DNA from 3 places in the Streptomyces sp. NPDC021096 genome. Region 2 is predicted to be linked to each of the others. Evidence: riboswitches for the same ligand, from Rfam matches in the RefSeq annotation. Region 2 holds a riboswitch; each other region holds the start of a gene.

What was found. Region 2 has a riboswitch for cyclic di-AMP ahead of AB0G59_RS24255 (C40 family peptidase). Riboswitches for the same ligand answer to the same signal wherever they lie in the genome.
Positions count from the first base shown of each region.
Region 1: another riboswitch for cyclic di-AMP. It lies ahead of AB0G59_RS06955 (transglycosylase family protein); the one in region 2 lies ahead of AB0G59_RS24255 (C40 family peptidase).
Region 3: another riboswitch for cyclic di-AMP. It lies ahead of AB0G59_RS12345 (peptidoglycan DD-metalloendopeptidase family protein); the one in region 2 lies ahead of AB0G59_RS24255 (C40 family peptidase).

Region 1 is NZ_JBFADG010000003.1:112,273-121,572, forward strand. Features, by position in the region: gene AB0G59_RS06920 (helix-turn-helix transcriptional regulator) at 1-204, opposite strand, end outside; gene AB0G59_RS06925 (hypothetical protein) at 442-792, shown strand; gene AB0G59_RS06930 (protein-L-isoaspartate(D-aspartate) O-methyltransferase) at 1,366-2,478, shown strand; gene AB0G59_RS06935 (Ppx/GppA phosphatase family protein) at 2,553-3,524, opposite strand; gene AB0G59_RS06940 (DUF501 domain-containing protein) at 3,521-4,060, opposite strand; gene AB0G59_RS06945 (septum formation initiator family protein) at 4,106-4,576, opposite strand; gene eno (phosphopyruvate hydratase) at 4,668-5,948, opposite strand; gene AB0G59_RS06955 (transglycosylase family protein) at 6,175-6,933, opposite strand; cyclic di-AMP (ydaO/yuaA leader) riboswitch at 6,938-7,087, opposite strand; gene AB0G59_RS06960 (transglycosylase family protein) at 7,382-8,347, opposite strand; gene AB0G59_RS06965 (cytochrome P450) at 8,513-9,300, opposite strand, start outside.
Region 2 is NZ_JBFADG010000024.1:31,959-41,258, forward strand. Features, by position in the region: gene AB0G59_RS24225 (UDP-N-acetylmuramoyl-L-alanyl-D-glutamate--2,6-diaminopimelate ligase) at 1-372, opposite strand, end outside; gene AB0G59_RS24230 (DUF2156 domain-containing protein) at 744-3,281, opposite strand; gene AB0G59_RS24235 (alpha/beta hydrolase-fold protein) at 3,278-4,651, opposite strand; gene AB0G59_RS24240 (hypothetical protein) at 4,667-5,200, opposite strand; gene AB0G59_RS24245 (YchJ family protein) at 5,433-5,852, shown strand; gene AB0G59_RS24250 (carboxylesterase family protein) at 5,871-7,376, opposite strand; gene AB0G59_RS24255 (C40 family peptidase) at 7,460-7,933, opposite strand; cyclic di-AMP (ydaO/yuaA leader) riboswitch at 7,937-8,090, opposite strand; gene AB0G59_RS24260 (endo alpha-1,4 polygalactosaminidase) at 8,336-9,223, opposite strand; gene AB0G59_RS24265 (spherulation-specific family 4 protein) at 9,190-9,300, opposite strand, start outside.
Region 3 is NZ_JBFADG010000006.1:160,705-170,004, reverse strand. Features, by position in the region: gene AB0G59_RS12360 (DNA topoisomerase IV subunit A) at 1-1,291, opposite strand, end outside; gene AB0G59_RS12355 (pitrilysin family protein) at 1,515-2,861, shown strand; gene AB0G59_RS12350 (pitrilysin family protein) at 2,891-4,267, shown strand; cyclic di-AMP (ydaO/yuaA leader) riboswitch at 4,511-4,665, shown strand; gene AB0G59_RS12345 (peptidoglycan DD-metalloendopeptidase family protein) at 4,677-5,462, shown strand; gene AB0G59_RS12340 (GntR family transcriptional regulator) at 5,663-6,382, shown strand; gene AB0G59_RS12335 (HPr family phosphocarrier protein) at 6,513-6,794, opposite strand; gene AB0G59_RS12330 (GNAT family N-acetyltransferase) at 6,956-9,300, shown strand, end outside.

The sequences.
Region 1 (9,300 bases), on a different contig from region 2:
GCCGTCAACACCGTAGAGGGCAAGCAACATCTTGACGTCGGCAGATTTCGCCGGCGTACGCGCCGTCTCGAGGCGACTCAGTTTCGCAACGGTGATCCTGCCGTCAGCCCTCGCGGCGACGTCCTCGAGCGTGAGCCCCAGACCCTCGCGGAGTGCTCGCAACTTCGCCCCCAGCCTGCGGCGACGCACAGTCGGTGCGCTCAACTTGCCCTCCATCATCGCGTTCTGTCGGCCAGTCTGCCGCCTGCCCGTTGGCCATGTCATCTGTGTTGATCATTTGACCTTCGCCACTCACACGGGCATATGCAAATTCTCATTCGTGCGTGAGATGGCTTGCGACAGGCTGGAGTTAAGAGCACTCTGTCGTACACGAAACGTCGCCGCACGATCACGCTCTGACGACAATCGGCGTTGGTTAGTGCTGCCCAGAGGGGGTTTTGCATGGCGATCACGCATTCGCATTCGTTCCCACAGACTCCTGAGCGCCGCAGGCCGGACGATCCCGGCCGCATCGGGCACCGCTGGGTCGGCAGGGTGGTGCACGACTCCGAGACGGACCGCATCGGAAGGGTCATGGGCAAGGTTGAGTCGCGCTACCAGCTGCGCCGACTCGACGGCGGGCACGAGTGGGAGGCGGACGGCGACTCCCTCGAAGTCGTCACCCCGCTGCGGTGTGAGTACATCGCCAGACTCAAGGTCGAGCGCAGGAAGGCGGTGGAAGCGGGCCGTGCCAACGCCGCCCACCTGCTCACCCTGGCCATGTGCCGCCACCTGCGGGTGATGCACCCATGAGTCGGCTCTGGCGCCTTCTTCGCCGAGCATGGCGCATCGCGCGACCGACGCCCCCCGGGGCGCCGGTCGGCGGACCGACCCGGAGCCACGTGATTTCGCTTCCCCATACCTCCGGCCCGTCTGCAATGCCGACTCCCTACATGTCCCCGGCGACCCGCGCCCACTACGCTCCCGTGCTGCACCCCACACCCGCCTCTCAGCCGGTGCCCGAAGACAGCTCACGAACGGCGTGCCCGCGGGCCCACACGCACCACCCCTAGACCCCTGCCCGGTCGCCACCCCGCAACGCGGTGAGGACGGTCGGCGGCCGGGCAGGCGCAAGTGCCCATCCGAATGAGCGAAAGGGTACAAAGTGAACATTCAGTTCGTAACCGCCGCCGGCGGCGGGCACAGCAAGGACGAAGGCGAGGGGGACGGACACCCCGGCCAGCCATGGACGCCGCCGTCCGATCCCCCGTCCCCCGACGGCAGTAGCCCCGAGGGAGATGGGGACCACCGCAAGTGACGTTCAACCCGCAGGTGGAGCGCCCCAGCCGAAATGAGCTGGGGCGCGTCCTCTTTGAGACGAAAGCAATGTCGTCGGACTGGGCGCCGACCTTCGCCGCGGTGGACCGGGCCGCCTTCCTGCCCGATCTGGTCTGGCCGTGGGACATGGAATCCGGTACGAGCGTCGCCGTGGACCGGACCGCCGACCCCGACGGCTGGTACGCAGCCGTGGACAGTAACCAACCCATCGTGACCCAGTGGGACGACGGCGAGCACTCCGGCACCGCGCCGGGGCGCGTGTCGACAAGCTCGTCGTCCGCGCCGTCCGTGAACTACGGGCTGTTTCAGGATCTGGGCGCGGAAGAGGGCATGAACGTGCTGGACGTGGCTACCGGTACGGGTGAGACCGCCGGGGCCCTGTACCACCGCTGTGTGGGCTCACGCGGGCGCGGACGCGTCACCACGATCGAGATCGACCGCACAGTATCCATGCGGGCCCGCGAGCGACTGTGTGCGGCCGGGCTGTACCCGGACGTGGTCGTCGGCGATGGGTTCGAGGGCTACGCGGACCACGGGCCGTACGACCGCATCCTCGCCACTGTGGGGCTCCGGGAGTCCCCAGGGGTGTGGCTGCCACAGATCCGTAAGGGTGGGCTCATCGTCGCCCCATGGGGCACGCACTACAGCAACGCGGACGCCGTGGTCCGGCTGCGGGCGGACGGCGGAATCGCACTCGGCCGTTTCACCCGCCCGGTGGAGTTCATGAAGATCCGGGCCCAGCGTTCGCCCCGGCGACCGCACGCGGAGTACGTTCCGGCGGGCACGTTCGACGATGCGGACACCTCCACCACGGCTATTACCGAGTCCGAGTTCGTCACCGGGCGGTACACCGCCCTCCCCTTCGCTCTGGGCCTCCGGGTGCGGAACTGCGTTCAGGCTGTGGCCGACGCACGCGACGGCGCGCGCCCCGTGTGGTTCTACGGGCTGGGTGACCGCTCCTGGGCCTGCGTGATGTTCCGCGAAGGGGAAGAAGCCCGCGTTTGGCAGGCGGGCCCGCGCCGGCTGTGGGACGAGGTGGAAGCGGCCTTTCGGTGGTGGCAGAAGGAGGGCAAGCCGACGCATGACCGGTTCGGGCTCACCGTGACGCCGGACGGGCAAGAGGCGTGGCTCGACATGCCGGGCGACTCCTGGCCGGTGTGAAGCAACGAGGTGGCCCCGGTCCGCGTACAGCGGGCCGGGGCCATTCACGTTTACGGCCTACGAATCAGCGCAGGTCAGGGCCGCTTTTTCTCGGCCTCGGCCTGTTCTGCTGTTTTGAAAGCGATGCCGTCCAGGATGTCGTGCTCGCTGACGACGACCTCGTGGGCGCCGGTCCGCTCCATCACGCACAGCAGCACGAGCGCCCCCGCGGCGATGACATCGACGCGGCCCGGGTGCATCACGGAGATCGCCGCCCGCTGCTCGTGGGTGGAGCCGATCAGCTCGTGGGTGATCTCCCGGACCCGCTCCAGGGAGACGCGCGAGTGGTGGATGGCGGCGGAGTCGTACTCCCGCAGCCCCAGCGCGATCGCGGCGACCGTGGTGACCGAGCCGGCCAGGCCGACGAGCGTACGGGCCTCGGTCAGCGGCACGCTCTGCTCTGCGAGGTCCAGCGCCGCCTCGACGTCGGCCCGTATCGCCTCGATCTGGGCGGCCGAGGGCGGGTCGGTGACCTCGCCGTCCACGACCAGATGACGTTCCGTCATCCGTACGCAGCCCACGTCCACGCTGCGCGCGGCCCGCACGTGCTCCTCGCCGACCACGAACTCGGTCGAGCCGCCGCCGATGTCCACGACCAGGAACGGGGTGGCCAGGTCGGCGCGCCCGGCGAGCTCCCTGGTGGCGCCGGTGAAGGAGAACTCCGCCTCCTGGTCACCGCTGATCACCTCGGGCTCCACGCCCAGGATCTCCACGACGCCGCGCACGAAGTCCTCGCGGTTCTCCGCGTCCCGCGAGGCGGACGTGGCCACGAAGCGCACCCGCTGGGCGCCGTGCGCCTCGATGACCTCGGCGTACTCGCAGCACGCGGCGAACGTGCGCTCCAGCGCCTCCGGCGCCAGGCGGCCCGTGCGGTCCACGCCCTGGCCGAGCCGGACGATCGTCATCCGCCGGTCGAGCTCCTTGAGTTCACCGGTGGCGGGGTCGGCGTCCGCGACGAGCAGCCGGATCGAGTTCGTCCCGCAGTCGATGGCGGCGACGCGCGTCATGCGCACCCCTCGCCCGACTCGCCGCACGGGCTCACGCACGGGCCCTTGGCCCACCACTCCGGCAGCAGCGCCAGCGCCTCGTCACCGAAGGGGTTCACGCCGGGGCCGGCCACCAGCGAGTGCCCGACCAGCACGTGCAGGCACTTGACCCGGTCCGGCATGCCGCCGGCGCTCGGGAAGCCCTCCAGCACCTCGATCGCGTCGCGGCGCGCGAGGTAGTCCTCGTGCGCGGCCCGGTAGGCGGCGGCCAGCTCCGGGTCGGTCGCCAGCCGGTCCTGCATCTCCTTCATCAGGCCCGAGCCCTCGAGGGTGCCGATCGCGGAGGCGGCACGCGGGCAGGTCAGGTAGTACGTCGTCGGGAACGGCGTGCCGTCCGGCAGCCGGGGGGCCGTCTCGACGACGTCGGGCTGACCGCAGGGGCAGCGGTGCGCGATGGCGCGCAGCCCGCGCGGCGGGCGCCCCAGCTGCTCCTTGAACGCGGCGATGTCGGCGTCGGTCGGCTCGGTGGGCTCGGTCTTCGGAGGAGGGGTGTCCATGTGCTCGCTCGTGCTCGCTCGGTCTTGTCGAAAGAATGTGCAGGGTCAGCGGTGGCCGTCGGAGGTGTCCACGCCGTCGAAGAGGTTGCTGTACCAGGGGCGGTCGGCGGCGCCTTCGTTGCGGCGCTGGCGGGTGCCGCCGCTGCCGTCCGCCACGGTGTAGCCGGTCTCGCCGGGCCGTACGAAGTGCAGGTGCTCGCGCGCCTGCTGCTCCACGTACGCCGGGTCCTCGAGCCGGGCCTTCTCGTCGCGCAGCCGCTTGACCTGCTCCCGCGCCTGCTCGGTGCGGTGCCGCTGCTCGGCGATGTCCGAACGCTGGGTGACCCACTGGCGCATGGGGTAGGCGAGGGCGACGACGAGGGAGCAGACGACGAGGGCGAGCAGCGCCGCCCGGCCGGTGAGCCGGCTGCGCCGCGGGGGCCCGGCGCGGTAGATCCGGGCCGCGGTCGGCCCCTGCACGAGGGCCGTGCCCAGCGCCTTGAGCCTGGTCGCGGTGGAGAACCGGTCCGCGCCCACGTCGCCTCCCCTGGAAGAGTCCGCCACGAACGTACGTCCCCGGACACGGTACGGGACCGCGGCCGGGGACGTACGGAGACTGGCGAGAAGGTCAGCCCTTGAAGCGCGGGAACGCGCTGCGGCCGGCGTACACCGCGGCGTCGTCGAGGATCTCCTCGATGCGCAGCAGCTGGTTGTACTTGGCGACGCGCTCGGAGCGGGCCGGGGCGCCGGTCTTGATCTGGCCGCAGTTGGTGGCGACGGCCAGGTCGGCGATGGTGACGTCCTCGGTCTCGCCGGAGCGGTGGGACATCATGCACTTGAAGCCGTTGCGCTGGGCCAGCTCGACGGCGTCCAGGGTCTCGGTCAGCGAGCCGATCTGGTTGACCTTGACCAGCAGGGCGTTCGCGGAGTTCTCCTCGATGCCGCGGGCCAGGCGCTCGGGGTTGGTGACGAACAGGTCGTCACCGACGAGCTGGACCTTGTCGCCGAGCTTCTCGGTGATGGTGTTCCAGCCGGCCCAGTCGTCCTCGAACAGCGGGTCCTCGATGGAGACCAGCGGGTACGCCTCGACGAGCTCGGCGTAGTACTCCGTCATCTCGGCGGCGGAGCGGTCCTTGCCCTCGAAGGTGTAGACGCCGTCCTTGTAGAACTCGGAGGCGGCGACGTCGAGCGCCAGCGCGATGTCCTGGCCGGGGGTGTAGCCGGCCTCCTTGATGGCCTCGAGGATGAGGTCGAGGGCCTCGCGGTTGGAGCCGAGGTTCGGGGCGAAGCCGCCCTCGTCGCCGAGGCCGGTGGACAGGCCGCGGCCCTTCAGCACCTTCTTGAGGGTGTGGTAGACCTCGGTGCCCCAGCGCAGGGCCTCGGAGAAGGACTCCGCGCCGATCGGCGCGATCATGAACTCCTGGATGTCCACGTTGGAGTCGGCGTGCGAGCCGCCGTTGAGGATGTTCATCATCGGAACGGGCAGCAGGTGCGCGTTCGGGCCGCCGAGGTAGCGGAACAGCGGCAGGTCGGACGCCTCGGAGGCGGCGTGCGCGACGGCCAGGGAGACGCCCAGGATGGCGTTGGCGCCGAGCGAGCCCTTGTTGTCGGTGGCGTCCAGGTCGAACATCGCCTGGTCGATCAGGCGCTGCTCGGTGGCGTCGTAGCCGACGAGCTCCGGGCCGATCTGCTCGATGACGGCGAGAACCGCCTTCTCGACGCCCTTGCCCAGGTAGCGGTTCGGGTCACCGTCGCGCAGCTCGATGGCCTCGAAGGCACCGGTGGAGGCGCCGGACGGCACGGCGGCACGGCCCGTGGAGCCGTCGTCGAGGCCGACCTCGACCTCGACCGTGGGGTTGCCTCGCGAGTCGAGGATCTCGCGAGCTACGACGACGTCGATGGACGGCACGAGGGTCTCCTTCGTGATGTGTCTGGAGTTCTGCAGCACGAGCCTAACGGGCCCCGGAGGCTGCACCGGCCCTTGGACCTGCCACCGGACCGAAAAATGGCACAAAAGCCGAGATCACCGGATGAATGGGCGGGGAAAACGGCGGAGCCCCGCTCCGATGCGGCTCGGGGGGAAGTCGCATCGGAGCGGGGCGGTCCCGCGGATGAGCGCGGCGCTCAGCCGGTGATCAGCTGAGATGCAGCTTCTGACCCGGGAAGATCAGGTCCGCGTTGTCGATGATGTCCTTGTTGCGGTCGTAGAGCTTCTGCCAGCCGCCGTCGACCTTCTTGGCGTCGGCGATGGAGCCGAGGGTGTCGCCTTCCTTGACCTCGTACTCGCCGTCACCCTGCTTGACCGGCTTGGCGGGGGCGGCGTGCTTCGGCGCGGTCTGCTTCGGGGCGGCCGGGGCCTCCTCGGCGGTCTCCGCCTGCGGCTTGGCGTGCTTGGGCGCGGAGGGGCGCTCGGCGCGGTCGGCGCGGCTCTTGGTGGAGGTCTCGCCCGCGGCGGAGGAGGAGGACTTCGTGGACTTCTTCTTCACCACGGAGCCGGAGCCGGAGGTGTCGACGTCGGCCTTCGCGCCACCGGCGGTCAGGCCGCCGGCGCCGGCGCAGCCCCAGGCACCCGGGCCCTGCATGGCGAGGAGACGCTCGGCGGTGGCGATCTGCTGGGCCTTGGTGGCCAGGTCGGCGCGCGCGGCGTACTGGGTGCCGCCGGCGGCCTTCCAGGAGGACTGCGAGAACTGCAGGCCGCCGTAGTAGCCGTTGCCGGTGTTGATGGCCCAGTTGCCGCTGGACTCGCACTGGGCGACCTTGTCCCAGGTCGAAACGGAGGCGGCGTTGGCGGAGGTCGCGACCATCAGCGGGGCGGCCACTGCGACGCCGGCGACGCCGGCGAGCGTGACGATGCGGACGGCCTTGGACGGACGACGGTGCTTGCCCTTGGACATAAGTCGGTTTCCTCACCGACGCCTACGAGGTGAGCTGTCGGGTTCGGGCTGTGAGTTTGCCCGGCCCGGTGCGCGGCTGCGCTCCGGGCTTCACCCCAAGCCGTCCCGCTCCCCCGGCCGTGAGGCCGTCGGACCGGTCCGGCGCCTTACCTTGGTTCCCCCGCTCCTGCCAACGGCGCTTGCGCGACGACTCCCCCGGCCGCCGGCAGGATTCGGCGTAGCGACCGTGGTGCTCGCGGTGGCGAGCGGTGACGACGTTAAACACAGCGGGCCGACGGGTTCAAACCCCACTTTTCAGCCACAGTTGCTGGAAGTTACCCACAGGAACCTCCTGTTTCCGCAGGTGAGAGGGGGTTTGAGAAGAACGGACGAGCTCCGTCCAGCCCAAAGCCAACGAGACCCATGTCTCACTTTCGACTGGAACGGACATTCGCCCCGAACCCCCCGGCTACGGACGGATATCGAGCCGCTGACCAGGCTTGATGAGATCCGGATCGGTTCCGACAACTTTTTCGTTCTTCTGATAGATCGTCTGCCAACCACCGTTGACCGAGTGGTCCTGTGCGATGGCTGACAGGTTGTCACCGGGCTGCACGGTGTAGTCCGTCGCACCCGGTACGCCCGTCCGGGCGTCACCGCCGTCGCGCGAGGGGCGCTGCGGCTCGCCCGAACGCGGCGGCTCGCTGCGGTGCTTGCCCGTACCCGGCTCCGCACTCGCGTCGTCGCCCGGCGTGCGCGGGGCGGTGGGCGCGGCGTCGGTGGGCGTGCCCGAGGGTGTGGCGGAGGGGGCGGCCGGACCGGTGGAGGGTTCGGCCGAGGGGTCCTTGCGGTGCTTGCCGTCCGGCTGTCCGGGGGTCTGGCCCGCAGGTGTGGAGGGGTCCGCGGACGGGCTCGCGGCGGGGTCCGACGGAGTGGGCTTGCCGGGCGTCTTGGACGCGTCGGGCGCGGGCTCGTTGGTGCCGGGCGCGCGGTCGGCGGGGGTCTTGTGCTCCGGCGTGGCGGGAGCGGAGCGCTCGGGCGCCGGCTTGCCGGTGGCCTCGGGCTCGGGGGTCTCGATGATGCGGCCGGGGTTCACCTCGGGCGCCGGAGCGTCCTTCGACAGACCCGACTTGACGGCGCAACTGCGCCAGGCGTCCGGGCCCTCGGCGGCCAGGATCCGTTCGGCGACGGCTATCTGCTGCGACCTGCTGGCCAGGTCCGGGCGCGGCGCGTAGGAGATGCCGCCGTTCTGCTCCCACATCTGCTGGGTGAGCTGCAGGCCGCCGAAGAATCCGTTGCCGGTGTTGGCGCTCCACAGCTTGCCGCTCTCGCATTGGGCGACCTTGTCCCAGGTGCCCGTGTCCGCGGCCGTCGCCGCGGTCGCCGCCATCAGCGGCATCGCGATGCCCGCCCCCGTCACCCCCGCCGCGAGCACGATGGCGGGTATCTGACGGGGGCGGCGATGTCTTCCGTTCCCGAAGCGCATGGGGTGGCCCTCTCGTGTGGCGGCTGATGTGGTCGTCGAACATAGCGACGGGTCCGGGTCGTCACAAGCCGGTGTATCCGAGGTCACGCGAAGGTCACGTCGCCTGATAGGGCGTCAGTCGGCGGGCGGCGCCGGGGTGAACTCGACGGGCAAAGTGCGCAATCCACGCATGATCAGACCCCCGCGCCAGCGCAGATCCTCCGGCTCCGCACCCAGGCGCAGATCGGGCATCCGGCGCAGCAGCGTCGCCAGCGCCACCTGCCCCTCCAGGCGCGCCAGGGGCGCCCCCAGGCAGTAGTGGATGCCGTGTCCGTAGCCCAGGTGCTGGTTGTCGCGCCGGGCCAGGTCAAGGGTGTCGGGGTCGGCGAACCGCTCGGGGTCGCGGTCCGCGGCGGCGAGGACGACGAGCACGGGGTCGCCCTCGGCGATGCGCTGCCCGCCCAGGGGCAGGTCCTGCGTGGCGAACCGCCAGGTCGCCAGCTCCACGGGACCGTCGTAGCGCAGCAGTTCCTCCACGCCGGTGGCCAGCAGGCTCTCGTCGCCCTCGCGCAGGGCGCGCTGGAGGCGCTCGCGCTGCCCGGGATTGCGCAGAAGGGCGTAGGTTCCGTTACCGATCAGGTTCACAGTTGTTTCAAAACCAGCAAAAAGCAGAATGAAGGCCATGGCCGCGGCCTCGTCCTCGGTGAGGTGCTCACCGTGGTCACTCGCCCTGATCAGTCCGGAGATGAGGTCTTCGCCGAGATCCTCCCGCTTACGGTGGATCAGCTCCGTGAGATAGCCCCGCATCTTCTTCACCGAGCGGGCCACTCCGCCGCGCGGCCCGCCGCCGTGGCGGATCATCATTCCCGCCCAGTCCCGGAAGTCGTCCTGGTCCTCGCGCGGCACCCCGAGCAGGTCGCAGA
Region 2 (9,300 bases):
CATGTACGACACCGAGGTCTTCCCGTTGGTGCCGGTGACCGCCACCACGTCCATGTCCCGTCCCGGCTCGCCGAAGTAGCGGGAGGCGACGACCGCGGCCGCCGTACGGACGTCGGGCACCCGCACCACGCAGCCGTCCGACGCCGCGGGCACCAGCGCGCCGCCGCCCACGAGCACGGCGGCCGCGCCGCGCGCGAGGGCCGGCGCCACGGCGCCGGGGCCGCCCGCACGGTGGCCGGGGACGGCGATGAACAGCGACCCCGGCGTCACCCGGTCGACGTCGAAGGTCGTTCCGGCGGTGATCCGCGTCTTCTCCGGGTCGCCCCGGACGACGTCGTGCTCGTGCCCGGCCAACAGCTCGCTCAGCTTCACAATGATCCCTTCGAGGGGTGGCTCGGCCCGTTCGTGCGGCGTCGCCGGACGGAAGCGCCGACGGCGGATCCGGGACTGCGGTGCTGCGTGGAGCAGGAAAGACCCTGCGGCGCCGTGGACGAGCGGCGGGACGGAGGCAGGGTGTCGTGGTGAAGCGCTAGCCGTGGCCGTGCAACGCGAGGCGGCCGGTCCCGCTCGCCTCGGCCTCGGCTGCGGTCGCGGGGCCGGCGACCACCGGACCCGCAGCGACTGGGGACGGCGCACAGGTGGCCTGCGGCAGGCTCTCCCTCACGGCACGTGTGCGCCCCATGGAGCCGAGTGTACGTCCGGCCGGGCGCCGCCGACGCCACCGCTCGGCGCCCGCCCGTCCCTCACGAGGAGAACTGCCGCACCAGCCGCACCCCTTGTGCCGCCGTCATGTGGGGCAGGTACGCCTTGGTGACCGCACGGGTGATCAGTGGCAGGGCGGCCGGGTCCGGGTAGGCCATGAACATGGGGCGGTACTGGGGCTGGAACTTCGCCTTGAAGTTGAGCAGGGAGCGGAAGCCGTAGACCGGTTCGAGGACCTTGCCGCCGTAGTCGAGGACGCGTTGCAGCGCCACCGGCGGCTCTTCCGTGGCCTTGCGGGCCAGGGGGGCGCCCGACAGGCTCAGGAAGCGGGCGCCCTCCTCCTTGAAGCCCAGTGCCGCAGAGGCGATCAGGAATTCCATCGAGCCCCGGAAGCCGCTCGCCCGGCGCCGCATGAAGTCCAGCGTCCAGCCGACCGGCCGGCCCTCCGCGTACACCGGCATCCAGCTGGTGATCCCGTGCACCGTGCGGTCGGCGTCCACCGCGATCAGGCAGCGCACCGCCGGATCGTCGAGCTCCTCGAGGCCGCCCAGGGTGAAGCCCATCTCCGGGAGGCCCTTGTCGGCGACCCACTCCTCGGAGATCGACCGCACCTGGTCGGTGATCGCGACGGGGGCGTCGGGGTAGGACCACCACTCGGCGGTGATGCCCTCCTTCTTCGCCTTGTTCAGGGCCGTGCGCACGTCCTGCCACTTCTTTCCCGTGAAGGCCAGGTCCGGCAGCGGCACCACGGTGTCCTCGGCGACCTGCACCGACCGCCAGCCCAGCGCCTCGGCGGCCTCGCGGGCCGGCGCGTCCACGGTGTAGAAGCAGGGGGTCCAGCCGCGTTCGTCGCAGAAGCGGGAGAAGCCGGCGACGGCGTCCGCCCGGGCGTCCGGCGCCCCGAACGGGTCGCCGGTGGTCAGCGCCACCGTGGAGATCACCCGGTAGGCGACGGCGGCCCGGCCGTCCGCGGAGAACCAGTAGTAGTTGCCGTCCCAGGTCGTCAGGTAGGACAGGTTCGAGCCGCCGTGCGCGGTCAGGAGCTCCCGGGCGCGTACGGCCGCGTCCGCGTCCGTGTGCAGCCGGGGCCGCCGGAACGTCACCAGCAGGGCGATCAGCGTGACCAGCCAGAAGAGCAGCCCGCAGTAGCGGAAGAGCGCCCCGGCCGTACCGCCCACGGGAACCGGCCAGTCGGTGAAGTAGCCCAGGAAGGCCGGCGGTACGAACTCCGACAGCAGCCCGGACAGCAGGATCCCGAACCCGGCCTGCGGGTCGTACTGGTCCCGTACCGCGTGGCCGACGCCCACGTACGCGGCGCAGGTCAGCAGCAGCGTGCCGCCGACCACGGCCGCGAGCCCCGCCATCGCCGAGCGCGGCAGGCGCAGGTCGAAGCGGGCGCGGGTGACCAGGAGCAGCGCCAGGACCAGGACGGGCAGCAGCATCTGTTCCGCGAAGAGCTGGACGTAGCCGGCGTGGTCCTGGGGCTCGGCGTAGGCGGAGGGGTTGTCGAGGAAGTCCTTGAGCCAATAGGCGAACAGGGCGATCCAGGCCAGGTGCGAGAGGACCGCCAGGGCCCAGGCGAGCCGCAGCCCCCGGCGCAGCCCTTCGGCGAGGACGAGCATCACCACGGGGACGAGGACGGCCATGGCGATGGCCGGGGAGTCGTAGAAGTCGCGGACCGCGTGGATGTAGTGGCAGTCCTGGGCGGACATGCCGCAGGCGTCCTTGATCTCCTCGGGCGTGGGCCGGGTGGAGACGTAGAGGAAGTTGAAGGAGCTGAAGGGGCCGTACGCCTCCTCGTAGAGGATGGCCACCATCGGGCCGATCGCGGAGGCGGCCACGACGAGCGCGACCAGCACCCGGGCCTCGGTGTGGGAGGAGTGCCGCAGCCGCAGGGGGCCGCGCGGGCGGTGGAGCAGGGCGCCCAGGGCGAGGCCGGCCGCCGCGCCGCCCAGCCGCAGCACGCCCTGCAAGTGGCCCACGTACAGGGCCATGACCAGGGCGAACGCCACGATGCCGAGCATGGTGCGGCGACGCCAGAGCGCGGTGAGGCGGTAGCTGAGCACCCCGCCGACGGCGAGCACGCCGACGGTGGGGGTGACGGCCAGGTCCTCGGTGAGGCTGTCCAGCCACTGCTCCCCCGCGGCGGATCCGGCCGCGACCAGGCCGACGCCCAGGAGGGTGCCCGCGATCTGGCCGCCGAGCAGCAGTGCGGCGGTGCGCGCGACGCCCAGGCGGCGCTCGCAGGGGGTGACGAGCAGCAGCACCAGGAGCGTCGAGCCGATGTAGCCGCCGAGCCCGGGGCACCACAGCAGCGAGCTGGCCGGGGTCCACCAGCGGCCCTCGGCCAGGGCGGTGACGCCGACCCCGACGTGCTCCAGCAGGTGCCGGCCCGGGCCGGAGCCCAGCGCGCCGGTCAGCGCCCCCACGATCCACAGCACGGCGAGGAAGGCCAGCGTGAACGGGGCGTGGCGCACGGGCGCCAGGAGGCGGTCGAGCGTGGCGCGCCAGGGGTGCGTGCTGTCGCCGACGACGGGCGCGGGCGGTGGCGGGGGCGGCGGGCCGCCGGTTTCGGTCATCGGATCAGTCCCGTCTCCCGGGCGAGCCAGGGCAGTTGCCGCTCCAGGCCGGGTCGCCAGACCTGCCAGCTGTGGCCGCCGGGCAGCAGCACCCACTCGGCGCGCATCCCGGCCCTGACGGCGGCGTCGTAGACCTTCCGCTGCTGCGGCCGGTAGGTGGCGTCGTCGGTGCCGGCGACGAACGCCGCCTTGGTGTCGGGGAAGCGCTGCCGGGCCATCACGTCCAGCGGGTTGACCTTCTCGTAGGCGGCCGCGTCGCCCCCGAAGGCCTTGTCGATGGTCTTCTGCCGGCTGCCGAGGGTGGGCGCCTCCTGGCCGGAGATGTCGTTGACGACGCCGTAGACCTGCGGGGCGTTGACGCCGAGCTGGAGGGAGCAGGTGCCGCCGAAGGAGATCCCGGAGACGATCCAGGAGGTGCGGGCGGTGGCGACCTGGAGGTGGGAGCGGATCCAGCCGGGCACGTCGACGGCCAGGTAGGTCTGGACCTGGCCGAGCCGGGAGTCCAGGCAGAGGGTGTTGGCGAACTGCGAGCCGAGGGGGTCGGCCACGACCACCACGGGGGCGAGCCCTTGGTGGTCCGCGGCGAAGGCGTTCATCATCTCCACCAGGCGCCCGGAGTTGATCCAGTCGTCGGGCGACCCCGGCTGGCCCGCCATGAGCACGATCACGGGCAGCGGGGGGCGGGGGCTCGCCCGGTAGGCGGGCGGCAGATAGACGTACGCGGAGCGGGCCTTGAAGCCCGAGGCGGTGCCGGGGATGTCGGAGCGGGAGAGCGTGCCGTGCGCCGGCAGGCCGGCCGGTGGCCGCCACACCTCGGAGACGGCCTTGCCCTGCGGCACGTGCAGGACCGGTTCGGTGCGGCCGGTGGCGTCGCCGAGGCTGGTGGTCTTCTGCAGCCAGGCATTGAGGGCCGTACGGGCCGTCGGGTACTGGTCGAAGTGGCGGTTGATCTGCGAGGCGCCCAGCAGCACGGCGCACAGCGCGGCGAGGACCGCACCGGCCCAGTGGCGCGGGCGCAGCAGCGGTATCCGGAACGCCGCCAGGCACAGGCCGAGGACGGCGACGCCCGCCCAGACGACGACGCCGGTCGGCAGCGGGTCGGGGAAGAGTTCGAGCCAGTCGTCGACGGCGACCTGCAGCAGCCAGGTGATCAGCGCGGCGAGGAGCACGGCGAGTGGCGCCCAGCGGGTCCACCACCGGCGTTGCCGGGAGAAGAGCAGCACGGCCAGGGCGCAGCAGCCGAGGACCAGCAGGACGAGCGGGATCCAGCCGCGCACCAGGGACCAGTCCAGCGCTCCCGCGGCCCGCTCGTCCGGGGCGGATGCCGCCGGGGCGAGCGGGCCGGGCCGCGGGAGGCGGGCGGGCGTCACGGTGTCCGGGGCCGCCTAGACCGGCAGGGGTACGGGCAGCGGGGCCGCGCCGCCCACGAGCTTGGGCACCGACGTCAGGAGGGCCTGCAGGTCGGCGAGGACCTGGGCGAGGAGGGCCGTGACCTTGGCGACGTCCTTGGCCAGGACCGCGGCCAGCAGGTCGGTGACGTCCTTGACGAGCTTGTCCAGCTGCGCCTTGACGTCCGCGACGGGGTCGTTGGACGCTCCGTCGTCGTGCCGGTGCGCCCGGGCCCTGACGTCCACGAGCAGGCGGTCGGCCGATTCCTGCAGGCGCTGGCGCAGGTCGCGGAGGTAGTCGACGTCCGGGGTGCGGGAGCGGGCCTCCCTGAGGAACCTCGATCCGAGGGAGAGGGTCTCGCCCAGGCTGCCGATGGAATCGGAGCGGCCGGAGGCCGGGGCCGGCGCGGGTTCCGCCACGGCTATGGAGTCCGTCGCCCGGCCGGAGGCCAGAGCGGGGCCGCAGACGCCCAGGGCGAGCGAGCCGCACACGACGGCGACGGCAGCGGAATGGAGCCGGTTGTTGCCCATGCGAGAAACTCCCTTCACAACACCTGTCGGACGCGACCACCGTCCGCTGGCGCCAGGGGCCGCGCAACCGCTCCCGGCACCGTTCCCGGCCGTCGCCAGGCGGTGAGGCAACCGCGATGACCTGGGAATTCACCCGAAAGAACAGGGAGGGCGGCCGTCCGGCGGCCGTGCAGCCGAAAGGGTTCGTCACACCGGGTGCGGGGCCGGGCCGCGCAGCGGGGAGAATCGGGGGGTGTCCAGAAGAACAAGCGCACGCCGCGCGCCGGCGATCACTGCCACCTCACCGTGCCCCTGCGGGCTCGGCGCACCGTACGGGGACTGCTGCGGCCCCTTCCACCAGGGCCGCGGCGCGGCGCCGACGGCGGAGCGCCTGATGCGCTCGCGCTACAGCGCCTTCGTGGTCGGCGACGCCGCCTATCTGCTGCGGACGTGGCACTCCTCGACGCGGCCGCCCGGCCTGGACTTCGACCGCTCCATCACGTGGACGGGGCTGGAGATCCTGGGCGCCACGGGCGGCAGCGCCTTCCACAGCGAGGGCACGGTGGAGTTCCGCGCCCACTACGAGGTGCGGGGGCAGGCGGACGACCAGCACGAGCTGAGCCGCTTCGTGCGCGAGGACGGGGAGTGGGTCTATCTGGACGCGGTCGGCTGACCGCGTCCGCGTTCCGGGTCAGGGGAGGTCGAAGGGTTCGACGCCGTGTCCTTCCCAGATCCGCCGGGACGCGTCATGGGGATAGGGGGCCGTGCTCACCTCGGCGTCCAGGAGCCGGGTGAGCCGCCCGTCGGTGACCCGGTAGGCCGGCCAGCCGGGGTCGCCGTGGGCGGCGAACGACGCCCACGAGCGGCGGATGTCCTCGGCGAGCGCGAGGGCCTCCGCGGGCGGCGGGTCCTCGCCGAACAGCAGCCGGGCGGCGGGGGCGGAGTAGTTGCCGAAGAGCAGCTGGGCGTCGAGACCGTGGGCCGCGCCCAGCGCGCCGCCCAGCGCGGGCGCGGGCCAGCACAGTTCGTAGAGGTGGGCCGTGCCGCCGCCGGCGGAGTGGGCGTCCGCCAGGTGCAGGGAGGGGACGCGGAAGAGCGCGTCGGCGTGGACGAGGTCGAAGAGAGCGGCAGCGGAGGCGCCCGGGTGGGCGGCGCGGTAGGCGCGCTCGCCGTCGGGTGCGGGGGCGAAGGTCCGCAGCGCCGTCGTGGCGTCCTCCTCGGTGATCTTCTCCAGGCCGCCGGACAGCACCAGGAACGGCCGGAACTCGTCGCGGGTGTGACCGGTCAGCAGGCCGACCTCGCTCGCGCGGCCGTCGCGCAGGCTCCGCCAGGGCACGTCCGGCACCAGGTCGCCGTCCACGACGGGGCAGAAGGGGACGCCCGAGCGGGCCAGCCGGCCCCAGCGGTCCACGTGGGCGGGCAGGCCCGCCATCAGTACGTCCACCTCCTCGGCCAGGCGCTGCGGCGCGATCGCCGCGAGGGAGGCGGCGGTGGGGGCGGCGCCGAGCCGGGCGGCGAAGGTCTGTGCGACGTCCTTCGCGAGGGCGGGGGTGACGTAGAGGCCCGGTACGGACTGGGTGATGGCCCGTCGGAAGAGGCCGGCGGTCAGGGGTGCCGCCAGCAGGGTGGCGATGGAGCCCGCTCCGGCGGACTGTCCGCAGAGGGTGACCCGGTCCGGGTTGCCGCCGAAGCGGGCGATGTTCTGCCGCACCCATTCCAGGGCCGCGATCTGGTCGAGCAGGGCGCGGTTGGCGGGGGCGCCGGCGAGCTGGGCGAGGCCCTCGGCGCCCACCCGGTAGTTGACGGTGACCACGACCAGGCCGTGCCGGGCTATGTGCGCGGCGTCGTACAGGGGGTCGTTCGTGGCGCCGGAGACGTAGCCGCCGCCCGGGATCCACACCAGGACCGGCAGCCCGGATCCGCCGGGGTCCGGGGTCCAGACGTTCAGGGTGAGCCAGTCGGTGCCCGGTATGTCTCCGGGGGCACGGAAGGGCCCGGACTGCGGGGGCGGCGGCCCGAACTCCACGGCCTCCCTGACCCCGTCCCAGGCCGGGGGCGGCTGGGGTGCGGCGAAGCGCAGCTCGCCCACCGGTGGCCGGGCGTAGGGGATGCCGCGGAAGACCGCGAGTTGCTCCTCGGTCCGTCCCCGGACCGCGCCCTGGACCGTGTGCGTCTCCACGCCGCTGCCGCTGGCCATCCGCGCCCCTTCCCGAAACCGCCGGACGGGCTGGATTCTGGGCCCGTCCGGCGTCCCGGGACAAGGGGGCCGACGCTGAGCGGCTACTTCACGCGGCCGTACCAGACGCTGTTGGTCCAGATCTTCTCCAGCCGGACGGAGCCGCCGGGCTTGGGAGAGTGCCAGATCTTGTTGCTACCCGCGTAGATCCCCACGTGGTAGACGTTGCTGCCGGAGTGGAAGAAGACGAGGTCACCGACCTGACGCGAGCCGCTGGACAGGTGCCGGGTGGAGTTGTACTGGCTCTGGGCGGTGCGCGGGAGGTTCTTGCCGACCTTCTTGAACGAGTAGAGCGTCAGGCCCGAGCAGTCGAACCGGTTCGGTCCCGTGGCGCCGTACTGGTAGGGCGAGCCCTTCTTGGAGGCCGCGACCTTCAGTGCCTGCTCGCCCGGGGTCGCCGCCTGGGCGCCGGTGGCGAGGCCGGGGATGAGCACCGATGCCGCGAGCGTGGCGGCGGTGAGGGCCGACGCGGTGCCGGCCCGGGAAGCGAGTGCAGGTATGCGAGGAAACGCAGACATGCCAAAGCCCTTCGGCATCCGCCTACGAAAGATGACCTGTCGGGTTCGGGCTGCGAAGTTGCCCGGCCACGCATGTGGCTTCACCCCAAGGACCACCGCTTTCATGGTCCGTTACCGCTTGGGTCTCCCGCTCCTGCCGATTCATCATTCGATTCCGCACCCGGTGCGGCGGCAGGACTCGGCGTCCGCCCGGGTCGCCCGCCTCGGTGACGGGATCTTGTGTTCGGTGAAAGATCCTGCACCATCAATCGCTCAAATTCGGCGCCGAAACGGTCATCTGTGAACTTCTTCACTTCGGGGTCACACGCGGAACCGCGCCCCCTCCACCACCCGCCGTCTGCGCCTAAACCCGTGTCCCGAGGGGCACTTGAAGCACGGAAGCCCAGGCTCCGCACTGCTCGGTCAGCACGGCTGCCGCCAGGCGTCCAGCTCGAGCTTCTTCTTCATCGAGCTCAGCCCCAGCCGCTTCGCGGTGCCGCAGAACTCCCCCGTCGACAGGTCGTATTCGACATGGAAGACCGCTTTGTTCTGCTTCACGAACGGCGTGAGCTTCTCGCACTCCCCGTACTGCGCGCACTGTTCGTTGACCGCGAAATCGAAGTCCCGTACCAGCTCGGGGATCTGCTCGAGATCGTTCTTCAAACCGATGGCCAGCCCGCGCTCATGAGCCAGCTTCACCAGCATCCGGTTGAACGCCAGCTGATCCGCGGCCGAGAGCGGGAATCCGGTGCGATTGCGAAACCCCTCGGTCAGATCGGGTTCCACCGCGTCGAAACCCTTTTGCCGGCACATGTCGATGCGGGCGGCCATGAGGGGCCGCAAGTCGTCGAGACGGCGGATGTCCAGCCATTTCTCACCGTCCCAGCCCTTGTTGTTCCTGCCGAGCAGGGCTTTGGGAAAACGCGCGTGATCCGGCCGGAAGTCCTCCCAGGCCCCGGCGTTGATGTAACAGATCACTTTGCGGCCCCGGGCGTGCAATCGCGCCACCGTTTCGGCGGAGTTCTCGAAACCGTCGATGTCGTAGACGGGGACGTCCACGGAGGTGTCGACCTGTCCGCCGAGCTGCCACTGCCAGCGGGTGCCCGGCCGCGGCTGCCAGCGCCGGGAGGCCGGCGGCGGGCTGCCGTCCGGCGCCGCCGTCATCCGGTCCACCGGGCTCTCCCCGCCCGGCTCCGCCCCCTCCTCCGACGGGCTCGAACAGGCCGCGAGGACGAGCAGGAGGACACCGAAGAGGCCCGCGCGGGCGCGCCGGCCGGTCACCGGGCCACCGGCAGCGGCGCGCTGCACCACGGGTTGGCCCCGGTCCCCGGCACCGCGCAGTGCACGCCGGCGCCCCGCGCCCCCGCGGTGCGGGCCACCTGCGCCTG
Region 3 (9,300 bases), on a different contig from region 2:
GCACCTCGGAGAGCGAGAAGCGCTCCACGAGTGACGCCTTGGCCGCCGCCGCGTTCTCACTCGATCGAATGATTCGGATGACCTCGTCGATGTCGACGAGCGCCACCAGCAGACCCTCGACCAGATGCAGCCGGTCCTGCCGCTTGCCGCGCCGGAACTCGCTGCGCCGGCGCACCACCTCGAAGCGGTGGTCGACATAGACCTCCAGCAGCTCCTTGAGGCCCAGCGTCAGCGGCTGGCCGTCCACCAGCGCGACGTTGTTGATGCCGAAGGACTCCTCCATCGGCGTCAGCTTGTAGAGCTGCTCCAGCACGGCCTCGGGGTTGAAGCCGTTCTTGATCTCGATGACCAGACGCAGGCCGTGCGAACGGTCGGTGAGGTCCTTCACATCGGCGATGCCCTGGAGCTTCTTCGAGCCGACCAGGTCCTTGATCTTGGAGATCACCTTCTCCGGGCCGACCGTGAAGGGCAGCTCGGTGACCACCAGGCCCTTGCGGCGGGCGGTCACGTTCTCCACCGCGACCGTGGCCCGGATCTTGAAGGTGCCGCGGCCCGTCTCGTACGCGTCGCGCACCCCGCCCAGGCCGACGATCCGGCCGCCCGTGGGCAGGTCGGGGCCCGGGATGTACTTCATCAGCGTGTCGAGATCGGCGCCCGGGTGCTTGATCAGGTGCCGGGCGGCGGCGATGACCTCGCCGAGGTTGTGCGGCGGCATGTTCGTCGCCATGCCGACCGCGATGCCGGTCGTGCCGTTGACCAGCAGGTTCGGATACGCGGCCGGGAGGGCGACCGGCTCCCGCTCGCTGCCGTCGTAGTTCGGCGAGAAATCGACGGTGTCCTCGTCGATCGACTCCGTCATCAGCGACGTCGCCGCCGCCATCCGGGCCTCGGTGTACCGCATGGCCGCGGGCGGGTCGTCGTTGCCCAGCGAACCGAAGTTGCCGTGCCCGTCGACCAGCGGCACCCGCATGGAGAACGGCTGCGCCATGCGCACCAGGGCGTCGTAGATCGAGGCGTCGCCGTGCGGATGGAGCTTACCCATCACCTCGCCGACGACCCGGGCGCACTTCACATACGAACGCTCGGGGCGCAGCCCCATGTCATTCATCTGGAACAGGATGCGGCGCTGGACGGGCTTGAGCCCGTCCCGGGCGTCGGGCAGGGCGCGGGAGTAGATGACCGAGTAGGCGTACTCGAGGAAGGAGCCCTGCATCTCGTCGACGACGTCGATGTCGAGGATGCGCTCCTCGAACTCTTCCGGCGGCGGGGTCTTCGTGCTGCGGCGGGCCATCGCGGCTGCTGCTCCTTCGATCGATTGCCGAGGCGGGTCTGACGCCGACCATTGTGGACCGCGCCACTGACAACCCCGACCGCGACCCGTCCGGTACGGGTTACGAGGGCCCGGGAACTTCGCCAGATGTCAGCGCGCTTGCATACAGTGACAGCACTGTTCATCACGCGAGTCGTCGCGAGGCACCGCGAGATCTCAAGAGATCGAAGGGACGTACATGCCCATGGGTCACACGGCCACGCAACAGGCCGGTTCCGGCGGCCTGACAGCGACCGAGCACCGCCTGGCCAATGGCCTCCGGGTCGTGCTCTCCGAGGACCATCTGACCCCTGTCGCGGCCGTCTGCCTCTGGTACGACGTCGGCTCGCGCCACGAGGTCAAGGGCCGCACGGGCCTCGCCCACCTCTTCGAGCACCTGATGTTCCAGGGCTCGGCGCAGGTCAAGGGCAACGGCCACTTCGAGCTGGTGCAGGGCGCCGGCGGTTCGCTCAACGGCACCACCAGCTTCGAGCGCACCAATTACTTCGAGACCATGCCGGCCCACCAGGTGGAGCTGGCCCTGTGGCTGGAAGCCGACCGGATGGGCTCGCTGCTCACCGCGCTCGACGACGAGTCCATGGAGAACCAGCGCGACGTCGTCAAGAACGAGCGCCGCCAGCGGTACGACAATGTGCCCTACGGCACGGCCTTCGAGAAGCTGACGGCCATGGCCTACCCCGACGGCCACCCGTACCACCACACCCCGATCGGCTCGATGGCCGACCTGGACGCCGCCTCCCTGGAGGACGCGCGCGCCTTCTTCCGCACGTACTACGCGCCCGGCAACGCCGTGCTCTCGGTCGTCGGCGACATCGACCCCGAGCAGACGCTCGCCTGGATCGAGAAGTACTTCGGCTCCATCCCCTCCCACGACGGCAAGCAGCCCCCGCGCGACGGCTCCCTGCCCGACACCATCGGCGAGGAGCTGCGCCAGGTCCTGCGCGAGGAGGTGCCCTCCCGTGCGCTGATGGCCGCCTACCGCCTCCCGCACGACGGCACCCGTGAGGCCGACGCCGCCGACCTCGCCCTGACCATCCTCGGCGGCGGCGAGTCCTCCCGCCTGCACAACCGTCTGGTCCGCCACGACCGCTCGGCCGTCGCCGCCGGCTTCGGCCTGCTGCGCCTGGCCGGCGCCCCCTCCCTCGGCTGGCTGGACGTCAAGGCGTCCGGCGGCGTCGAGGTGTCCGCGATCGAGGCCGCCGTCGACGAGGAGCTGGCCCGCTTCGCCGTCGACGGGCCGACCCCGCAGGAGATGGAGCGCGCCCAGGCCCAGCTGGAGCGCGAGTGGCTGGACCGGCTCGCCACCGTCAGCGGCCGGGCCGACGAACTGTGCCGCTTCGCCGTCCTGTTCGGCGACCCGCAGCTCGCCCTGAGTGCCGTGCAGCGCGTCCTGGAGGTCACCCCCGAGGAGGTGCAGGCCGTCGCCAAGGCCCGCCTGCACCCCGCCAACCGGGCCGTGCTGGTGTACGAGCCGACCTCACCCCAGTCCGACGGCGACGCCGACCAGAACGAAGAGGAGACGGACCGGTGAGCGACGCCGCATCCAGCACCACCGCGACGATGGAATTCCACCCGCAGCCCGAGCCCGGGCAGGCCACCCCCTGGGCGTTCCCGGCCCCCGACCGCGACCGGCTGCCCAACGGCCTGACCGTGCTGCGCTGCCACCGCCCCGGCCAGCAGGTCGTGGCCGTCGAGATCAGCCTGGACGCGCCCCTGGAGGCCGAGCCCGAGGGCCTGGACGGGGTGGCCACGATCATGGCGCGCGCCTTCTCCGAGGGCACCGACAAGCTCAGCGCCGAGGACTTCACCGCCGAGCTCGAGCGCTGCGGCGCCACCCTCGACGCGCACGCCGACCACCCCGCCGTGCGCATCTCCCTGGAGGTCCCGGCCTCCCGGCTGGCCAAGGCCCTCGGCCTGCTCGCCGACGCCCTGCGCGCCCCGGCCTTCCCGGAGAACGAGGTCGAGCGCCTCGTGAACAACCGGCTGGACGAGATCCCGCACGAGCTGGCCAACCCCGCCCGCCGGGCCGCCATGGCGCTGTCCGCCGAGCTCTTCCCGGCCACCTCCCGGCTCTCCCGCCCCCGCCAGGGCGGCGAGGAGACCGTCAAGCGCATCGACGCCGCCGCCGTGCGCGCCTTCTACGAGGACCACGTCCGCCCCGCCACGGCGACGGCCGTCATCGTCGGCGACTTCACCGGCGTCGACCTCGACCAGGCCCTCACCGAGTCCCTCGGCGCCTGGACCGGATCGAGCGCCGAGCCCCGGCCCGTCCCCGCGGTCACCGCGGACGACACCGGCCGCGTCGTGATCGTGGACCGCCCCGGCGCCGTCCAGACCCAGCTGCTCATCGGCCGCGCCGGATCCGACCGGCACGACCGCGTCTGGCCCGCCCAGGTGCTCGGCACGTACTGCCTCGGCGGCACCCTCACCTCCCGCCTGGACCGCGTCCTGCGCGAGGAGAAGGGCTACACCTACGGCGTCCGCGCCTTCGGCCAGGTGCTGCGCTCGGTGCCCCCGTCCCAGGGCGCCGCGGGCACGGGCATGCTCGCCATCAGCGGCTCCGTGGACACCCCCAACACCGGCCCGGCGCTGGCGGACCTGTGGGCGGTGCTGCGGACGCTGGCCGCCGAGGGCCTGACCGAGGCCGAGCGCGACGTCGCCGTGCAGAATCTGGTCGGCGTCGCACCGCTGAAGTACGAGACGGCGGCGGCCGTCGCGGCCACCCTCGCCGACCAGGTCGAGCAGTACCTCCCGGACGACTTCCAGGCGGGGCTCTACGAACGCCTCGCGGAGACCGGCACGGTGGAGGCCACCGCGGCCGTTGTCAGCGCGTTCCCCGTCGACCGCATGGTCACCGTCCTCGTCGGCGACGCGGCCGAGATCGCCGAGCCGGTCAAGGCGCTCGGCATCGGCGAGGTGACCGTCATCCCCGCCTGACGGACCTGCCTGACGGAGGTTCAGCCGCCGTATTCCCGTGCCCCGTGCCGGATATGAGCGGACAAGAGAGGCGCGTGAGCCCGAAGAGGCACACGCGCCTCCCTTATGTCCAATTTCATGCAGTGGTTGCACGTTGGTCGTGTGGCGTAGGTCATAAAAGCGCCGTTCTGTTTGCCGTTCGAATCCGACGCGGATTAGCGTCAGGGCGGCAGTCCGTCAGATCGGAGCCGCAACCGCGGTCCCGGGCAGCCATCGCCGAGTTCCCGAGGCACCAGCCAAGGGGAGCCGGGGACCCAAACGTCCCTGGGGTGAATCGGGTCCCTTTCACGAGGGAGCCGTAGGAGACCTTCCTGCTCCGAACCCGTCAGCTAACCCGGTAGGCGAGAAGGAAGGAAAGGATCGCCCAGGCATGGGTAAGCACCGTCGTCCGAGTCGTGCCGTGCGCGTCAGCGCCAATGTGGCGGGCATAGCCACCCTCACCGCCGCAGGCGTGGTCGCCGGCGTCGCCGCCCCGGCCTTCGCCTCCACCGACGACGGCCACCGCACCGAGGACACCGGCCTGACGCAGGCCATCGTCATGGGTGACGTCATGGCCGGCAACGTCGACGCCCAGGCCGAGACCCAGCGCAGCGCCGCCGACGAGGCCGCCATCCGCCTCCAGGCCGAGGCCACGGCCAAGCAGAAGGCCGCCGAGGCCAAGCAGCGCGCCGAAGAGGCCAAGCGCAAGATCGAGGAGGAGCGCGCCGCCAAGGAGCGCGCCGCCCGCGACGAGGAGCGCAAGCGTCTGGGCACCTACGTGAGCCCGATCGACAGCTCCTACGTCTCCACCTCCTACAAGGCCTCCAGCGGCCTGTGGTCCTCCGGCAGCCACACCGGCATCGACATCCACGCCGAGACCGGCACCTCGGTCCACGCGGTCGCCGCCGGCACCATCGTCGAGGCCGGCTGGGGCGGCGCGTACGGCAACAACGTCGTCATCAAGCACAACGACGGCACGTACACCCAGTACGCCCACCTGTCGTCCCTCGACGTCTCCGTCGGCCAGACGGTCACCCCGGGCCAGCAGATCGGCCTCTCCGGTGCCACCGGCAACGTCACGGGCCCGCACCTGCACTTCGAGGCCCGCACGGGTGCCACCTACGGCTCCGACATCGACCCGATCGCCTACATGAGCGCCCATGGCGTCAGCCTGTAGGACCGCATCGCGGCACCGTTCTTCACGCAAGGCCCCGGCCCCTGGCCGGGGCCTTCGTGTTTGGCCAAAAGATATCCATGAACCGGCCCACCCATCGGAAATCCCACCCGATTGCAATAGAGTCGCTGAACGGGCGTCAATCGGCCGTGATTCACGGGGGTTAAGTCATAAGTCGGAGGTACACCCATGCGGGGCCGTACGTGAACGGCGATGACGAGGGCGTGCACCGGAGGGGCGGCATTTCCGCGCACGCCGTGTGCACGGCGATCCGCGACGACATCGTCTCCGGCGCCTTTCCTCCCGGCAGTAGGCTCGTCGAGGAACTCCTGGCCCGCCGTTACGGCGTCTCCCGGGTGCCGGTGCGCGAAGCGCTGCGCACCCTGGCCTCCGAGGGCTTCGTGACCACCCGGCGGCACGCCGGCGCCTGTGTCGCCGAGCCCACCGAGCGCGAGGCCGCCGATCTGCTCGACGTCCGTGCCCTGCTGGAGCCGCTGGGCGCCGCCCGGGCCGCCCAGCGGCGCACCGAGGCCCATCTGAAGGTCCTGCGGGGGCTCGTACGCCTCGGCCAGGAGCGCGCGCGTACGGGCCGGACCAGCGAATTGCGCCCGCTGGGCGACTGGTTCGACGAGACCCTCGCCCAGGCGTCCGGCAGCCCCAGCCTCGCGGCGCTGCTCACCCAGCTGCGGCGCAAGATCGCCTGGGTGTACGCGGCCGAGCCGCCCGTCAGGCCGCTGGAGAGCTGGCAGGCGTGCGGGGCGCTGGTGGACGCCGTGGCCCGCGGGGACGCCGAGCGGGCGCGGACCCTGGCCGTGGCCCGGGCCGGCCGTTCGCCCGGGAAATTCCGGCAGTGGCGGCCCGCGGAAGCGGACCGGGTGCCGGGCCCGAAACAATCCGTAAACACGGCGGGCGCACGTTCTTAACAATGAGCCGCTATTCGCCGGGAATAGCGGCCGGGAATTCACGGCGGTTACGACAACGGGGCTGCGGCTGCCCCGAGTCGGCCGCCGCGGCCCCGTAGCGGCCCGCGTCAATCGACGCGGGCCCGGTGGATCAGACGGTCTCGGGGAGCTCCTCGAGACCCTCGGCGACCAGCTTGGCCAGACGGTCGAGCGCGGCCTCGGCACCGTCCGCCTCGGTGGCGAGGACGATCTCCTCGCCACCCTGGGCGCCCAGGCCCAGCACGGCGAGCATGGACGCGGCGTTGACCGGGCTGCCGTCGGCCTTGGCGATCGTCACGGGGACGCCCGCGGCCGTCGCCGCACGGACGAAGATCGACGCGGGCCGGGCGTGCAGGCCCTCGGCCCAGCCGACGTTTACGCGGCGCTCAACCATGGTGTTGCCCTTCAAGTCGATATTGGTTGTCTAGACCATTGTCGCACGGGGCGCGCGGTGCCCCTGCGCGCGCCCGCTCGGGTCCGGGTAGGGCCGTCCGGCCCGCGGCCATGGGCCGCACGCCACCACCGGCTGTCGGCGGGCGGCCTTACGCTGGCCCCATGCAGACGCCGTCCGAGCATGCGTACCCGGCCCACTGGGAAGCCGATGTGGTGCTGCGCGACGGGGGCACCGCCCAGATCCGGCCCATCACGCCCGACGACGCCCAGCGCCTGGTCAGCTTCTACGAACAGGTCTCGGACGAGTCCAAGTACTACCGCTTCTTCGCCCCCTACCCCCGCCTCTCCGACCGGGACGTGCACCGCTTCACCCACCACGACTACGTCGACCGCGTGGGCCTGGCCGCGACCGTCGGCGGCGAGTTCATCGCCACCGTCCGCTACGACCGCATCGACGGCCACGGCATGCCCGCCTCCGGCCCCGCCGACGAGGCCGAGGTCGCCTTCCTCGTCCAGGACGCCCACCAGGGCCGGGGCGTCGCCTCCGCCCTGCTGGAGCACATCGCCGCCGTCGCGCGCGAGCGCTCCATCCGGCGCTTCGCCGCCGAGGTGCTGCCCGCCAACACCAAGATGATCAAAGTCTTCACGGACGCGGGCTACACCCAGAAGCGCAGCTTCGAGGACGGCGTCGTCCGCCTGGAGTTCGACCTGGAGCCCACCGCCGAGTCCCTCGCCGTCCAGCGCGCCCGCGAGCGGCTCGCCGAGGCCCGCTCGGTCCAGCGGCTGCTCGCCCCCCGCTCCCTCGCCGTCATCGGCACCGGCCGCACCCCCGGCGGCATCGGCCGCACCGTCCTGCGCAACGTCCTGGCCGGCGGCTTCACCGGCCGCACATACGCCGTCAACAAGGCCTTCCCCGGCGAGCCGTCCGTCCTGGAGCCCGAGGGCGTCCCCGCCCACCGCTCCGTCCTCTCCATCGAGGACCCCGTGGACCTCGCCGTCATCGCCGTGCCCGCCGAGCACGTCCCCGACGTCGTCGCCGACTGCGGCGAACACGGCGTCCAGGGCCTCGTCGTGCTGTCCGCCGGATACGCCGAGAGCGGGGCCGAGGGCCGCGAGCGACAGCGCGAGCTGGTCCGCCAGGCCCGCTCCTACGGCATGCGCGTCATCGGTCCCAACGCCCTGGGCCTGATCAACACCGCCCCCGGCGTCCGGCTCAACGCCTCCCTCTCGCCCGAGCTGCCGGCCGCCGGCCGGGTCGGGCTCTTCAGCCAGTCCGGCGCGATCGGCATCGCCCTGCTCGGCGGGCTCCACCGGCGCGCGGCCGGCCTGGTCGGCATCTCCACGTTCGTCTCCGCCGGCAACCGCGCCGACGTCTCCGGCAACGACTTCCTGCAGTACTGGCACGACGACCCGGACACCGACGTCGCCCTGATGTACCTGGAGTCGATCGGCAATCCGCGCAAGTTCGCCCGCCTGGCCAGGCGCACGGCGGCCCGCAAGCCGCTCGTCGTGGTCAAGGGCGCCCGCCACGGCTCCGCGGCGCCGGCCGGGCACACCGTCCCCGCCCCGCGCATCCCCGACGCCACCGTCTCCGGCCTGCTGCGGCAGGCCGGGGTCATCCGGGTCGACACGGTCACCGAGCTCGCCGACGCGGGCCTGCTCCTCGCCTCCCAGCCGCTGCCCGCCGGTCCCCGCGTCGCCATCCTGGGCAACTCCGAGTCCCTCGCCCTCCTCACCTACGACGCCTGCCTCACGGACGGACTGCATCCGCTGATGCCGCGCGACCTGACCACCGCCGCCGCCCCGGAGGACTTCCGCGCCGCCCTGGCCGAGGCCTTGGCCGACCGGGCCTGCGACGCCGTCGTCGTCACCGCCATCCCCTGGGTCGGCGACGCCTCGGCAGCCGAGCTCGCCGACGCCCTGCGCGCGGCGGTCGCCGGCGCACCGGCCGCCAAGCCGGTGGCCGTGGTCCACCTGGAGATCCCCGGCCTCGCCGAGGTCCTCGCCGCCCCGCCGCCCCACCGGCCCCCGGCGCCGGAGCCCACGGACTCCGCCGCACCGGAGGACAGGCCCCCCGCCCCCGCGGTCCGCATCCCCGCCTACCCGGCCGCCGAGCGGGCCGTCCGCCCGCTCGCCGAGGCGGTGCGCTACGCCCAGTGGCGGCGGCAGGCCGCCGCCCCCGGACGGGTGCCCGAGTACGACGACATCGACGAGGCCGGCGCCGCCGCCGACATCGACGTGCTGCTCGAGGCGCACGGCGCGACCGCCCCCCGGGCCGTGACCCTCTCCGCCGCCGACACCCAGCGCCTCCTCGCCCGCTACGGCATCGCCGTGCTGCCCGCCCTGCCCGCGGCCGACCCCGACAGCGCCGTACGGGCCGCGGACCGGCTGGGCTTCCCCGTCGCGCTCAAGCCCACCGCACCGCACCTGCGCCACCGCGCCGACCTCGGCGGAGTCCGCCTGGACCTCGGCGGCGAGAGGGAACTGCGCCGCGCCTACGCCGAGTT